One region of the Kribbella sp. NPDC055071 genome, then DNA from elsewhere that is predicted to be linked to it. Evidence: riboswitches for the same ligand, from Rfam matches in the RefSeq annotation. Region 1 holds a riboswitch; the other holds the start of a gene.
The links. Region 1 has a riboswitch for ZMP and ZTP ahead of ACWF4Z_RS01445 (glycine hydroxymethyltransferase). Riboswitches for the same ligand answer to the same signal wherever they lie in the genome.
Positions count from the first base shown of each region.

Region 2: it holds a riboswitch for ZMP and ZTP, as region 1 does, so the genes downstream of both, ACWF4Z_RS07735 (5-aminoimidazole-4-carboxamide ribonucleotide transformylase) here and ACWF4Z_RS01445 (glycine hydroxymethyltransferase) in region 1, are expected to answer to the same signal.

Region 1 is NZ_JBSGUS010000001.1:300,988-306,817, forward strand. Features, by position in the region: gene ACWF4Z_RS01435 (amidase family protein) at 1-708, shown strand, start outside; gene ACWF4Z_RS01440 (hypothetical protein) at 1,633-1,938, opposite strand; gene ACWF4Z_RS01445 (glycine hydroxymethyltransferase) at 2,753-4,201, opposite strand; ZMP/ZTP riboswitch at 4,230-4,311, opposite strand; gene ACWF4Z_RS01450 (acyl-CoA dehydrogenase family protein) at 4,308-5,830, opposite strand, start outside.
Region 2 is NZ_JBSGUS010000003.1:230,568-236,397, forward strand. Features, by position in the region: gene ACWF4Z_RS07720 (class I SAM-dependent methyltransferase) at 1-471, opposite strand, end outside; gene ACWF4Z_RS07725 (FAD-binding oxidoreductase) at 468-1,847, opposite strand; gene ACWF4Z_RS07730 (2-hydroxyacid dehydrogenase) at 1,916-2,836, shown strand; gene ACWF4Z_RS07735 (5-aminoimidazole-4-carboxamide ribonucleotide transformylase) at 2,843-3,742, opposite strand; ZMP/ZTP riboswitch at 3,765-3,845, opposite strand; gene ilvD (dihydroxy-acid dehydratase) at 4,007-5,674, shown strand.

The DNA of each region.
Region 1 (5,830 bases):
TTCTCGGGCGTGATCGGCTTCAAAGGAACGATCGGCCGCATCCCGCGACCGGGCGGCCGGCCTCTCGGTGGTCTGACGACCATCGGCCTGATCGGCGCCGACCTCGACGACGTGATCCTGGCGACGAGTATCGCCAGCGGCCCGGATCGCCTCGATCCGACGGCTCTACCGCACTGGCCGGTGCCGATCGAGTCCGAGCGGTCGTGGCGGGTGGCGTACCACTCCACCCTCGGTCCCTATCCGACCAACCCTGGCGTCGATCAGGTAGTGCGTGATCGGCTCAGTACAGCCGATGTCACGGTGGTCGGCGTACCGCTCGACCTGATCCCGACCGAGGCGGCGTGGCTGGCGCTGTCAGGGCTGGACAACGGCCGAGGTGCAGAGGCGGCGGCAGCGAACCGAGCTCGCGAGATCCGCGACCACAACAACACCGCACTCGCTGACTTGTTCGCCGAGGTGGACGTGCTCGTCACGCCGACGACGCTGGATGTTGCCCACGGCTACGACCAGCATGAGCCGAACCTCGTCATCGGTGATCCGTGCTGGGTGTTCAACGTCACCGGCCATCCCGCGGTGAGTGTGCCCGTTGGACTGGTGGGCGGGCTGCCGGTGGGTGCTCAGGTGGTCGCGCCCCATCAGGCTGATGCTGCTGCGCTGGCTGTGGCGCGGCGGGTCCAGGTGGAGCTGCCGCGGCCACCGGTCCGGTGATCGGCGGCGGGAGGGCTTTGGCCAGCGTGTTGGCCACGTCGTTCGCCGCCGCTCGCCTTGGACTGGGCGTGGTTTCACCGCGTGCGGTCGGTGAGCGGAGCGGCTCAGGCTTGGTGAAGTCGGAGATCGCGGCAACGATCTCCGGCGTATAGGCATCGGCCGGTGCGGCTGTAGGCGATGAGGTACTCGGCGGGCGGACGGCCTCCTGCACTTCGGCGCGGAGGAACTTCACCAGTTCCTTGGCGCGAAGGACTCGGGTGTGTCGGAGTACGCGGCGTTCCGCGGACAGCGTTGCCTTCGACCTCCAGCCGACGTCGAACGTGATCCGGCCGAGGCGGAAGCCCGGATTGGTCTCCCCACCGGGATATCCCCGAGCGTTGCCGTCGGCAAAGAACTCGCTCACGAACGCACCGTTGTCGGTGTACTTCAGCCCCTGCCAATCCCGGTAGAGGTCCGTCGGCAGCTCACCCCGCACCCACGCGCGGTCCATCAGCTCGTGCGACTCCTGGTTCAGCGGCCGATGCCCGACATAGTGGTACTGCGGTTTCTCGCCACGTTTGCGTCGTTCGTACTCGGCGATCATCTGCGGCCACTCGTCCGCCGAGATCGCCCGCGCCAGCCGCGACGCGAACGTGGTCCTCGACCGCAGCTCAGCGCGGGAGGTGACCGGATGATCGGTCCGACCGGTCATAGTCGCGAGCTTGTCCATCACGAAGGTCCCGCCGTACGGCGCCGCCCGATCCCACTGCGTGACCCGCAGGGACGGGCGGTTCGGTCCGCCCGTGGTCGCGTTGAGGAGCCGGAGAGCGGCGATTCCCGCCGTGTAGAGCGGGACGCGACGGCGCATGATCCGCGTCTCCCACTGGACCCGGTACTCGCTGTCGAGCCACGCCGTACCGACGAGGCGCTTGGCCTGACGGCGGTTCACCGCGAGCGATCCGCTCGCCAGTTCTTGATCATCTGATCCATGTCGGCGTGGATGAAGGCGAAGAAGTCGGCGGCCTCGGCCAGTCGGCGACCGACGGGAGTGTCTGCACCGAAGAGCGCTGCACCCGCGCGGCTGATCTTCAGCGATTCCGCCAGCTCAGCAGCGGTCAGGGCCCCGTCCGGGCTGACCAGCATCGCGCCCATCACCCGAGCCGACATCGACGGCATACCACTGTTCGTCAGGATGCCGGCGAACCGCTCGACGAACTGGCTGACCTCTTCGGGAGTGGGTTCGGGCGCCATAGCTGAACCTTACAGTCATTAGCTGTATCACAAAGTTATGATAAAAGAACAAAAGCAGGGAAAGACAGGGACAGAAGAAATAAGAGGAGGCCGGGTCCCTGGCTGGGGTCGGCGGCGGGAAGGAGCTTTGGGAGGATATCGCGCCTGATGTGGGGAGAGATCCTCCCGAAGCTGACTATTTCACACCGACTATAAGGGACAGGTAAAGAAGAGACAGAGTGGCTGGGGTCGGCGTCATGGTGGCGGCCAGTGGTGGTTGAACCGACGGTCGGCCGAGGTCGCGCACCGGACTGTGTTCCGCTGGTTGATCGACGCCCTCGGCTCGTCAGGCGAGCGTTCACAGCGGCTGCACCCGACCGCCAGGCCATCACAATCGTCGTCCAGCAGGCAACTCACGCCTGATACCCGCCGGGACCGTGGATTGTGATGGCCTGGAGATCCGGTCACTCAGTGGCTGGTCCTCGGCAGGCCCGGGCCCTCGCATGTGGTGAGTCGATGCACTCCTCACCCGCCGGCCACCGACTGGCCGCACCTACGCACCAAGCCCCGCCAGGCACCCAGCCACTTTATCTTTCCTGTCCCTGCTTTTTTCTTTCCCTTGCTCTTCTTCGCTGGGGTTATGAATAACCCTCTAATGTGAATTGCATGACCTCCACCTCCCACGCCGAGGGCCGACGCTGCGAAGACGGGATCGGCTGAGCTGCTGAACGACGTACGCGATGCCTCATGACGAGCCTCGACGCGACCATGTGGGTCTCGGCCGGGATTGCGATCTGATGCCGAGGCGCGCCACGGAGGCACCGCGAACGATCGATCAGTTGAGTACGAGCCCCGGGTAGAGCGGGTGCTTGTCGAGCATCTCGGCCGAGGCGGCCTTGGTCTTGTCCGCGACGCCGTCGGCGAGCACGTACTTCGCCTTCGATGCCGCACCGGCCGACGTCGTCGTCGGGGTGGTCGCCGACAGCACGTCGACGATCAGCCCGGCGACCTTGTCGAACTCGTCGGCGCCGAACCCGCGCGTGGTCAGCGCCGGCGTACCGATCCGGACACCCGAGGTGTACCAGGCGCCGTTCGGGTCGCGCGGTACGGCGTTCCGGTTCGTCACGATGCCCGCGTCGAGCAGCGCGGACTCGGCCTGCCGGCCGGTGATCCCGTACGACGAGACATCGAGCAGGACGAGGTGGTTCTCGGTGCCGTCCGTCACGAGCTTCACGCCACGCTTCATCAGGCCCTCGGCCAGCACGACCGCGTTGTCGGCGACGGCCTGTGCGTACTCACGGAACGACGGCTGCCGGGCCTCGGCGAGCGCGACCGCCTTGGCCGCCATCGTCTGGCTGAGCGGACCGCCGAGCACCATCGGGCACCCGCGGTCGACCGACTCCGCGTACTCCGGCTGGCACAGCACCATCCCGCCGCGCGGCCCGCGCAGCGACTTGTGCGTGGTGGTCGTCGTGACATGCGCGTGCGGAACCGGGTCGAAGTCGCCGGTGAAGACCTTGCCCGCGACCAGACCGGCGAAGTGCGCCATGTCGACCATCAGCGTCGCGCCGACCTCGTCGGCGATCTCGCGCATCTTCGCGAAGTCGACCTTGCGCGGGTACGCCGAGTAGCCGGCGATCAGGATCAGCGGCTTGAACTCGCGGGCCTTGCGGGCGACCTCGTCGTAGTCGAGCAGCCCGGTCTCCGGGTTGGTCCCGTAGGAGTGCTGGTTGAACATCTTGCCGGAGATGTTCGGCCGGAAACCGTGGGTCAGGTGACCGCCGGCGTCCAGTGACATGCCGAGCATCTTCTGGTCGCCGAGCGCCTTGCGCAGCTGGCTCCAGTCGTCCTCGGACAGGTCGTTGACGTGTTTCGCGCCCGCCTCGGCCAGCGCCGGGGACTCGATCCGCTGGGCCAGGATCGCCCAGAAGGCGACGAGGTTCGCGTCGATACCGGAGTGCGGCTGGACGTAGGCGTGCGGTGCGTCGAACAGCGCCTGTGCGTGGTCGGCCGCGGCCTGCTCGACGGTGTCGACGTTCTGGCAGCCGGCGTAGAAGCGGTGGCCGACCGTGCCCTCGGCGTACTTGTCCGAGAGCCAGTTGCCCATTGTCAGCAGGGTGGCGGGGGAGGCGTAGTTCTCGCTGGCGATCAGCTTGAGCGAGGAGCGCTGGTCGGCGAGCTCGGCCTTGATCGCGCCGGCGATCGTCGGCTCCACCGCCGCGATCACCTCGAGGGCGTTGTTGTACGCGGCCGACGCGGCAGCGGCATCGAAGGATTGAGTCATCTTTGTCTCTCCTGCGGTTGCAGTGGGTCGAGGGCACCCAGGCGCACGGTGCCGACGGTTTTCGCTCCCCGGTGGTTCTCCACCTCAGCGCGCCAGTCGCGACGCCTCACCCTACCGCGCGATCGACGATCGGCTGGAACGGTGTCGTGCGCGGAAGCGTGCCGTAGACGCCGCCCCAATCTCCGGCCAACCGGGACGCCACGAACGCGTCGGCCACCTCGGGTGTCGAGTGCCGCACGAGCAGCGACGCTTGCAGGCACAACGCCATCCGCGCGGCCAGCCGCCGGGCACCGGCCTCGGCGTTGTCCACGTCTGCAAGCGCCTGCAGTACGTCGTTCACCGCGGCATCCAAGCGCTCGTCGGCACCTCGGGCCGCACCGACCTCGAGCAGCCAGCCCTCCAGCGCCTCCGGCCGGCGAAGGGCGCGCAACACATCCAGCGCGTTGACGTTGCCGGATCCTTCCCAGATCGAGTTCAGCGGCGATTCCCGGAACAGCAACGGCATCCCGGACTCCTCGACGAACCCGTTCCCGCCGAGACACTCGAGCGCCTCGGCGACCATGAACGACGTCCTCTTACTCACCCAGAACTTCGCGAGCGGCAGCGCGATCCGTCGGAAGGCAGCGCCTTCATCGCCGGCATCGACCGCTGCTGCCAGACGCATGGCGAGCGCGGTGGCTGCCTCGCTCTCCAGCGCAAGGTCCGCGAGCACGTTCTGCATGGCGGGCTTGTCGGCGAGCAGTCCGCCGAAGGCCGAGCGATGGCGGGTGTGCCAGACCGCCTCGACCAGGGCTCGCCGTTGGAGTGCGGCCGAACCCAGGACGCAGTCCAACCGGGTCGCAGCGACCATCTCGATGATCGTGCGGACCCCGGCGCCCTCGTCGCCGAGCCGGTAACCGATGGTGCCGTGGAACTCGACCTCGCTGGACGCATTCGACCGGTTCCCGAGCTTGTCCTTCAGGCGTTGCAGCGCGAACGCGTTCCGGTTGCCATCGGCAAGCACCCGGGGCACGACGAAGCAACTCAGTCCGTCCGGGGCCTGCGCCAGTACGAGAAAGACGTCCACCTGCGGCGCCGAGCAGAACCACTTGTGTCCGTTGAGCTGGTACTCGCCATCGGCACCGACCGGAATGGCGGTGGTGAGATTGGCCCGGACATCGGACCCACCCTGCTTCTCCGTCATCCCCATCCCGGCGAGTACCCCGTTCTTCGCGGCCGCCGGCAACCGTCGTACGTCGTAGGTCGTGGACGCGAGCTGTGGGATCCACTCCTTCGCCAGGCGCTCGTCCGCCTTGAGGGCGGGAACGGCGGCGTACGTCATCGAGATCGGACATCCGTGGCCCGGCTCGACCTGCGACCAGACGTAGAACCCCGCGGCCCGGGTCAGATGCGGTGTGGGCCGATCGCTCGTCCACGGTGCGGCCTGCAACCCGAACCCGACCGCCCGCTGCATCAGCCAGTGCCACGACGGATGGAACTCGACCTCGTCGATCCGGTTGCCGTAGCGGTCGTGCGTGCGCAGGACCGGCGGGTTCTGGTTCGCCGGGAGGGCCTGGGACAGGGCCTCCTCCGAGCCGGCGACCTCGCCGATCTGCTGGAGACCGGGGTCGTCCAGGAGGTCGGCGTACG
Region 2 (5,830 bases), on a different contig from region 1:
GAAGGTGTTCGACACGTCGTAGTGGTGGTGGATCGCGGCCTTGTCGCGGGCCTTCGAGTGCCGGAACCCCTCGAACGTACGACGCCACTTCGGCAGGTGCTCCTGCGGCGGGGGAGGCGGCGGCTTCAGGTGACTCCAGCCGAGCCCGCGGACGATCCGAAGTGCCTCGGTCGGCGTCGGGCGCTCGAAGTGCACCTGGTTGAGGATCATCCGCATCAGCTCGTACGGGTTGCCTGGGTGCGTGCCGGTGATCTCCAGGTCGCCCATCACGTACGCGCGAACCAGGCCGAGGTCACCGGGTGCCGTGAGTACGTAGGACAGGCCACGCTCGGTGGCCAGATGCATGTGGATCGGCGAGTCCTCCGGGCCCGTCGCGCTGCCGTCGTACGCCGTGAACCGGAACGGCAGCCCGTCCGGCGTCACCGTCGTGAGTGCGTCAGCGATCGAAACCTGGGTCGCGAGCGTGGTCATCGCCGCGTCACCGCCTTCTCGTAGAGTCCAGTAAGCCGGGCGTTCGGGTCGTAGCGTTGTTTCACCTCGGTCAGGGCCGGGACGTTGTAGAGTCGGTCGAACGTGTCACGGTCGTAGTACGCGTCGGAGTACAGCGATTTGTGCCCGCCGAACTCGGTCACGGCCGCCTCGATCCGGCGGTTGACGTCGCCGTCGGCGGCGCCGTCGGCGATTGCCACGGTCCCCCAGAAGCCGACGTTCACGTACGTCTCGCCGGGCTTGAGCGGATAGAGCGGCCAGGCCTCGGAACCACGCAGCCGCAGCGGACACAGCCACACCGGCCGCATCCCCACTTCGGCGTCGAACCAGCGCAGGAACCCGGCCAGCCGGTCGACCGGGATCTCCACGTCCTGGACGACCCGTTCGCGATCCGGCCGGCCCCGGCGCCGGTTGATCCGCGCGGCAACCTGATGCCGGTTCTCGAAACCGACGATCTTGTGGAACACGTCGCTGCGGCGGTAGCGCGACGGCCAGAGCCGCCGTACGACCGGGTTCTGCGCGCCGAACGCACCGGAGCACCAGAACCAGTCGGTGTCCCAGCGCCAGAGGTAGTCGTGTGCGGTGAGGAAGTCCTCCTGCCGCTGCTGGATCGAGCGGTAGTAGACCTGCTGGCCCGTGTAGTCGCTGGTCCGCACGGCGGCATCGCTGTTGCGGCCGAGGGTGAGATAAGCCTCCGACGGGGTGAACGCGACCCCATCGACGAAGTGCACCGGCGAGCCGTCATATGTGCCGGAGGCAACGATCTCCTCGATCGCGGGAGCCAGCTCGTCGAGGCCGAGGCGGACGTGCCGGAGTGCGACGTACGGCGAGATCTTGTCGAGCTCGATCGTCAGCCGGGTCGCGTAGCCGAGCGTGCCGTAGGAGTTCGGGAACATCCGGAACAGGTCGGCGTGGTCGCCCTCGGGCCTCGCGGTCACCAGGTCACCGGCGCCGGTGAGGATGTCGAGCTCCAGCACGGACTCGTGCGGCAGACCGGCCCGGAACGACGAGGACTCGATGCCGAGCCCGGTCACCGCGCCGCCGAGCGTGATCGTCTTCAGTTGCGGCACGACCATGGGGGTCAGCCCGTGCGGGAGCGTCGCCGCGACCAGGTCCTCGTACGTGCACATGCCTTGGACATCCGCGGTCCGCGCGACCGGATCGACGCTGATCACGCCGGTGAGCTTCGACACGTCCAGGCCGGGCCGCTCGATCTCGGTCCGCGGGCGGAAGAGGTTCGAACTGCGCTTGGCCAGCCGGACCGGATCACCGGCGGGAATGCGCTGATACGACTCGCGCAACCGCCCTACGGCCTGGTCATGCTCGAGCGTCCCCGCCAGATCCGATGTCGAAGGCACCGATCAAGAGTACGACGACGCCCGGGATCTGGCATGGGAGTTGGATCACGCGGAGGTAAGTTCAGTCCATGGCTGATGTGAAGGCGTGGCTGCCGTGGGAGGACCCCGATGCGTTTCTCGGCGGACTGCCGGCGGGGTTCGACGTCGACTTCTACAACGGTGGCGAGCTGCCGGGGTCGCTCGCCGAGGTCGAGTTCTACGTGCCCAGTTACATGGGTGGAAGCAAGGTGGCCGAGGTGGTGCGGGAGATGCCGGCGCTGAAGGTGGTGCAGCTCCAGACGGCCGGTTTCGAGAACGTCCAGCCGCACCTGGGCGCCGGTGTCACGTTGTGCAACGCACGTGGGGTGCACGATGCCTCGACGTCCGAGCTCGCGGTTGCGTTGATTCTCGCGTCGTACCGACGGTTGCCGCGGGCGGTCCAGAACCAGGAGCAGCACGTCTGGCCGGGGTACGACGAACTCGACGACTCGCTCGCGGATCGGACCGTGCTGATTCTCGGGTACGGGTCGATCGGCGAGGCGTTGGAGCGACGGCTCACCGGGTTCGAGTGCGACGTGATCCGGGTTGCGCGGCGGGCTCGGGACGGCGTACATCCGATCACCGAGCTGCCGGAGTTGCTGCCGCGCGCGGACGTCGTCGTACTGCTGACTCCCGCGACCGATGAGACCCGCGGGATGGTGGACGCCAAGTTCCTGGCGCAGTTGAAGGACGGCGCGCTCCTCGTGAACGTCGGTCGCGGCGTGCTGATCGACACCGACGCGCTTTTGGCTGAGCTCAACACCCGGCGGATCAGCGCGGCCCTGGACGTGACGGACCCCGAGCCACTTCCGTCGGGGCATCCGCTCTGGTCGGCGCCCAACGTGATCATCAATCCGCACCGCGGGGGAGCGTCGACCGCGTTTGCGCCTCGGGTGGCTCGCCTCGTGCGTGCCCAACTCGAGCGGTACGCCGCGGGCCAGCCGCTCATCAACGTCGTCGCCGGCCCATGACCGGCCTCAGTGTCGAAACAACCGCACGCCGGTCGGCGACCAGGTAATCCCACGCTCCGAGCAGGCAGCCGCAACCTCACTTGAGCGGATCGAACCACCTGGCTCAGCGACATGCGCAACCCCGAACCGGTGCGCTTCCTCGATGTTGTCGACGAAGGGGAGCGCGCCGTCCGACACCATCGACACTCCGGTGAGCGGCTCATCCGAACGCCGAGCCCACCAAGCGGCCGCCTTCTCGCCGGCCAGCCGGGTGCAGTCCACCCGCGACTGTTGCCCAGCCCCAACCCCGATCACCGTGCCGTCCTTGACCATCACCACCGAGTTCGACTGCGTGTACCGAGCAGCAATCATCCCCAGCACCAGATCCCGCGCCGCCGCCTCCGGAACAGCGGGCTCCAGCAGCTCCCGTGTCAGCGGCACGTCATCCCGTGCCTGAGTCAGCCGCACGCCGTAGACCTCCTGCACTTCTTCGGCAGGCGGCTCGAACGACGGGTCCCCTTCCAACACGAGAAACGTCCCACGCTTCTTCGCCGCCAACACTGAGACCACGCCCTCGTCGTACCCAGGCGCGATGATCCCGTCCGACACCACCCGCTTGAGCACCCCCGCAAGCTCCGCGCTCACAGGTTCCGACACCGCAATGAAATCGCCGTACGACGACTTCGGATCGACATCCCGGGCCCGCACATAAGCGTCCACCCCAACAGCCACCCCAGCCGGCGACACGTGCTTGTACGACGCGGCCGCCGGCAACCCCAACCCCTCGGCAGCCTCCCGCACCAACTGCCACCCGGTCAGCGCATCCAGCACGTTGACGTACGACGGCACCCCCGAAACCACCGCGAACGGCGCCACCCCGAGAACCGTCAAGCGGGCGGGCTGGTGTGGATTCATCCCATAGCGCATCAGAAACCTCCGAGTGACTCATCGGAGGCGCCCAGGCGGACGACGCCCTGTCGGTATCCCGCTCCCCGGTGGTACTCCACCCTCGCCAGTCGCGGTTCACTCAGCTTAGGCCAGCGCAATGTGCAGATCGACAGGATGTGTCCGTATCGGCCGGGCCAACGCACGCTCAGACAACCGCCGCGGGCGCCTCAGTGGAGGTATACGTCCTGTCGACCTGCACGGTTTGAGCCGTCGGCATGCAGGAGGCCGCTTAGAGTGATCCGCATGGTCGATGTGAAGCCTCGTAGCCGGACGGTGACCGATGGGCTGGAAGCCACGGCGAGCAGGGGGATGCTGCGTGCGGTGGGGATGGGGGACGACGACTGGGTGAAGCCGCAGGTCGGGGTGGCGTCGAGCTGGAACGAGATCACCCCGTGCAACCTGTCGCTGGACCGGCTCGCGAAGGCGGTCAAGGACGGCGTGCACGCGGCCGGCGGGTACCCGCTCGAGTTCGGCACGATCAGCGTCTCCGACGGCATCTCGATGGGTCACGTCGGCATGCACTACTCGCTCGTCAGCCGCGAGATCATCGCCGATTCGGTCGAGACCGTGATGGAGGCCGAGCGGCTGGATGGCTCGGTCCTGCTGGCGGGCTGCGACAAGTCCCTGCCCGGCATGCTGATGGCCGCCGCGCGGCTGGATCTGGCCAGCGTGTTCCTGTACGCGGGCTCGATCATGCCCGGCAAGCTCGGCGACAAGGACGTCACGATCATCGACGCGTTCGAGGCGGTCGGCGCCTGCGTTCGCGGTCTGATCACCCGCGAGGAGGTCGACGCGGTCGAGCGCGCGATCTGCCCGGGTGAGGGCGCCTGCGGCGGGATGTACACCGCGAACACGATGGCCGCGTCGGCCGAAGCACTCGGCATGTCGCTGCCCGGATCGGCCGCGCCGCCGGCCGTGGATCGCCGCCGCGACGGCTACGCCCGCAAGTCCGGCGAGGCAGTCGTCGGCCTGCTCCGGCAGGGAATCACGGCCCGCCAGATCCTCACCAAGGAAGCCTTCGAGAACGCGATCGCGGTCGTGATGGCGCTCGGCGGCTCGACGAACGCCGTACTGCATCTGCTCGCGATCGCCCGTGAGGCCGAGGTCGACCTCACTCTCGCCGACTTCAACCGGATCGGCGACCGGGTCCCGCATCTGGGCGACCTCAAGCCGTTCGGCCGGTACGTGATGACCGACGTCGATCGGGTCGGCGGCATTCCGGTCGTGATGCGCGCACTGCTCGACGCCGGCCTGCTGCACGGCGACTGCCTGACCGTCACCGGCAAGACCATGGCCGAGAATCTCGCCGACATCGCGCCGCCGGACGTCGACGGCGCGATCATTCGCGCGCTCGACAAGCCGATCCACCCCACCGGCGGCATCACGATCCTGCACGGTTCGCTCGCACCGGAAGGTGCGGTCGTGAAGAGCGCCGGCTTCGACTCCGACGTCTTCGAAGGGACCGCGCGCGTCTTCGACGGCGAGCGCGCCGCGATGGACGCCGTACCTGAACTCAACCCCGGCGACGTCGTCGTGATCCGGTACGAAGGACCCAAGGGCGGTCCCGGGATGCGCGAGATGCTCGCCGTCACCGGCGCGATCAAGGGCGCCGGCCTCGGCAAGGACGTCCTCCTGCTCACCGACGGACGCTTCTCCGGCGGTACGACGGGACTCTGCGTCGGCCACGTGGCCCCCGAAGCCGTCGACGGCGGCCCGATCGCGTTCGTCCGCGACGGCGACCGGATCACCCTCGACGTGAAGAACCGCACCCTCGACCTGCACCTCACCCCCGAAGAACTCGCGAGCAGACAAGAGGGCTGGACCCCGAAGGCTCCCGCCATCACCAAGGGCGTCCTCGGCAAGTACACCCGCCTGGTCCGCTCAGCCTCCGAAGGCGCCGTCTGCATCTGACCGTCGCGTTGATAAGACAGTCGTCTCATTTGTCGAGACGACTGGCTGCCCGGCTTGACCCGGTTGCCGGGTATCGGCGAATAATGCCTACATGCGATCGATTCTCCTCGTACTTGTGCGGCGCGCCGACTGACGCGACCTCCGAGTCGAGCGCGC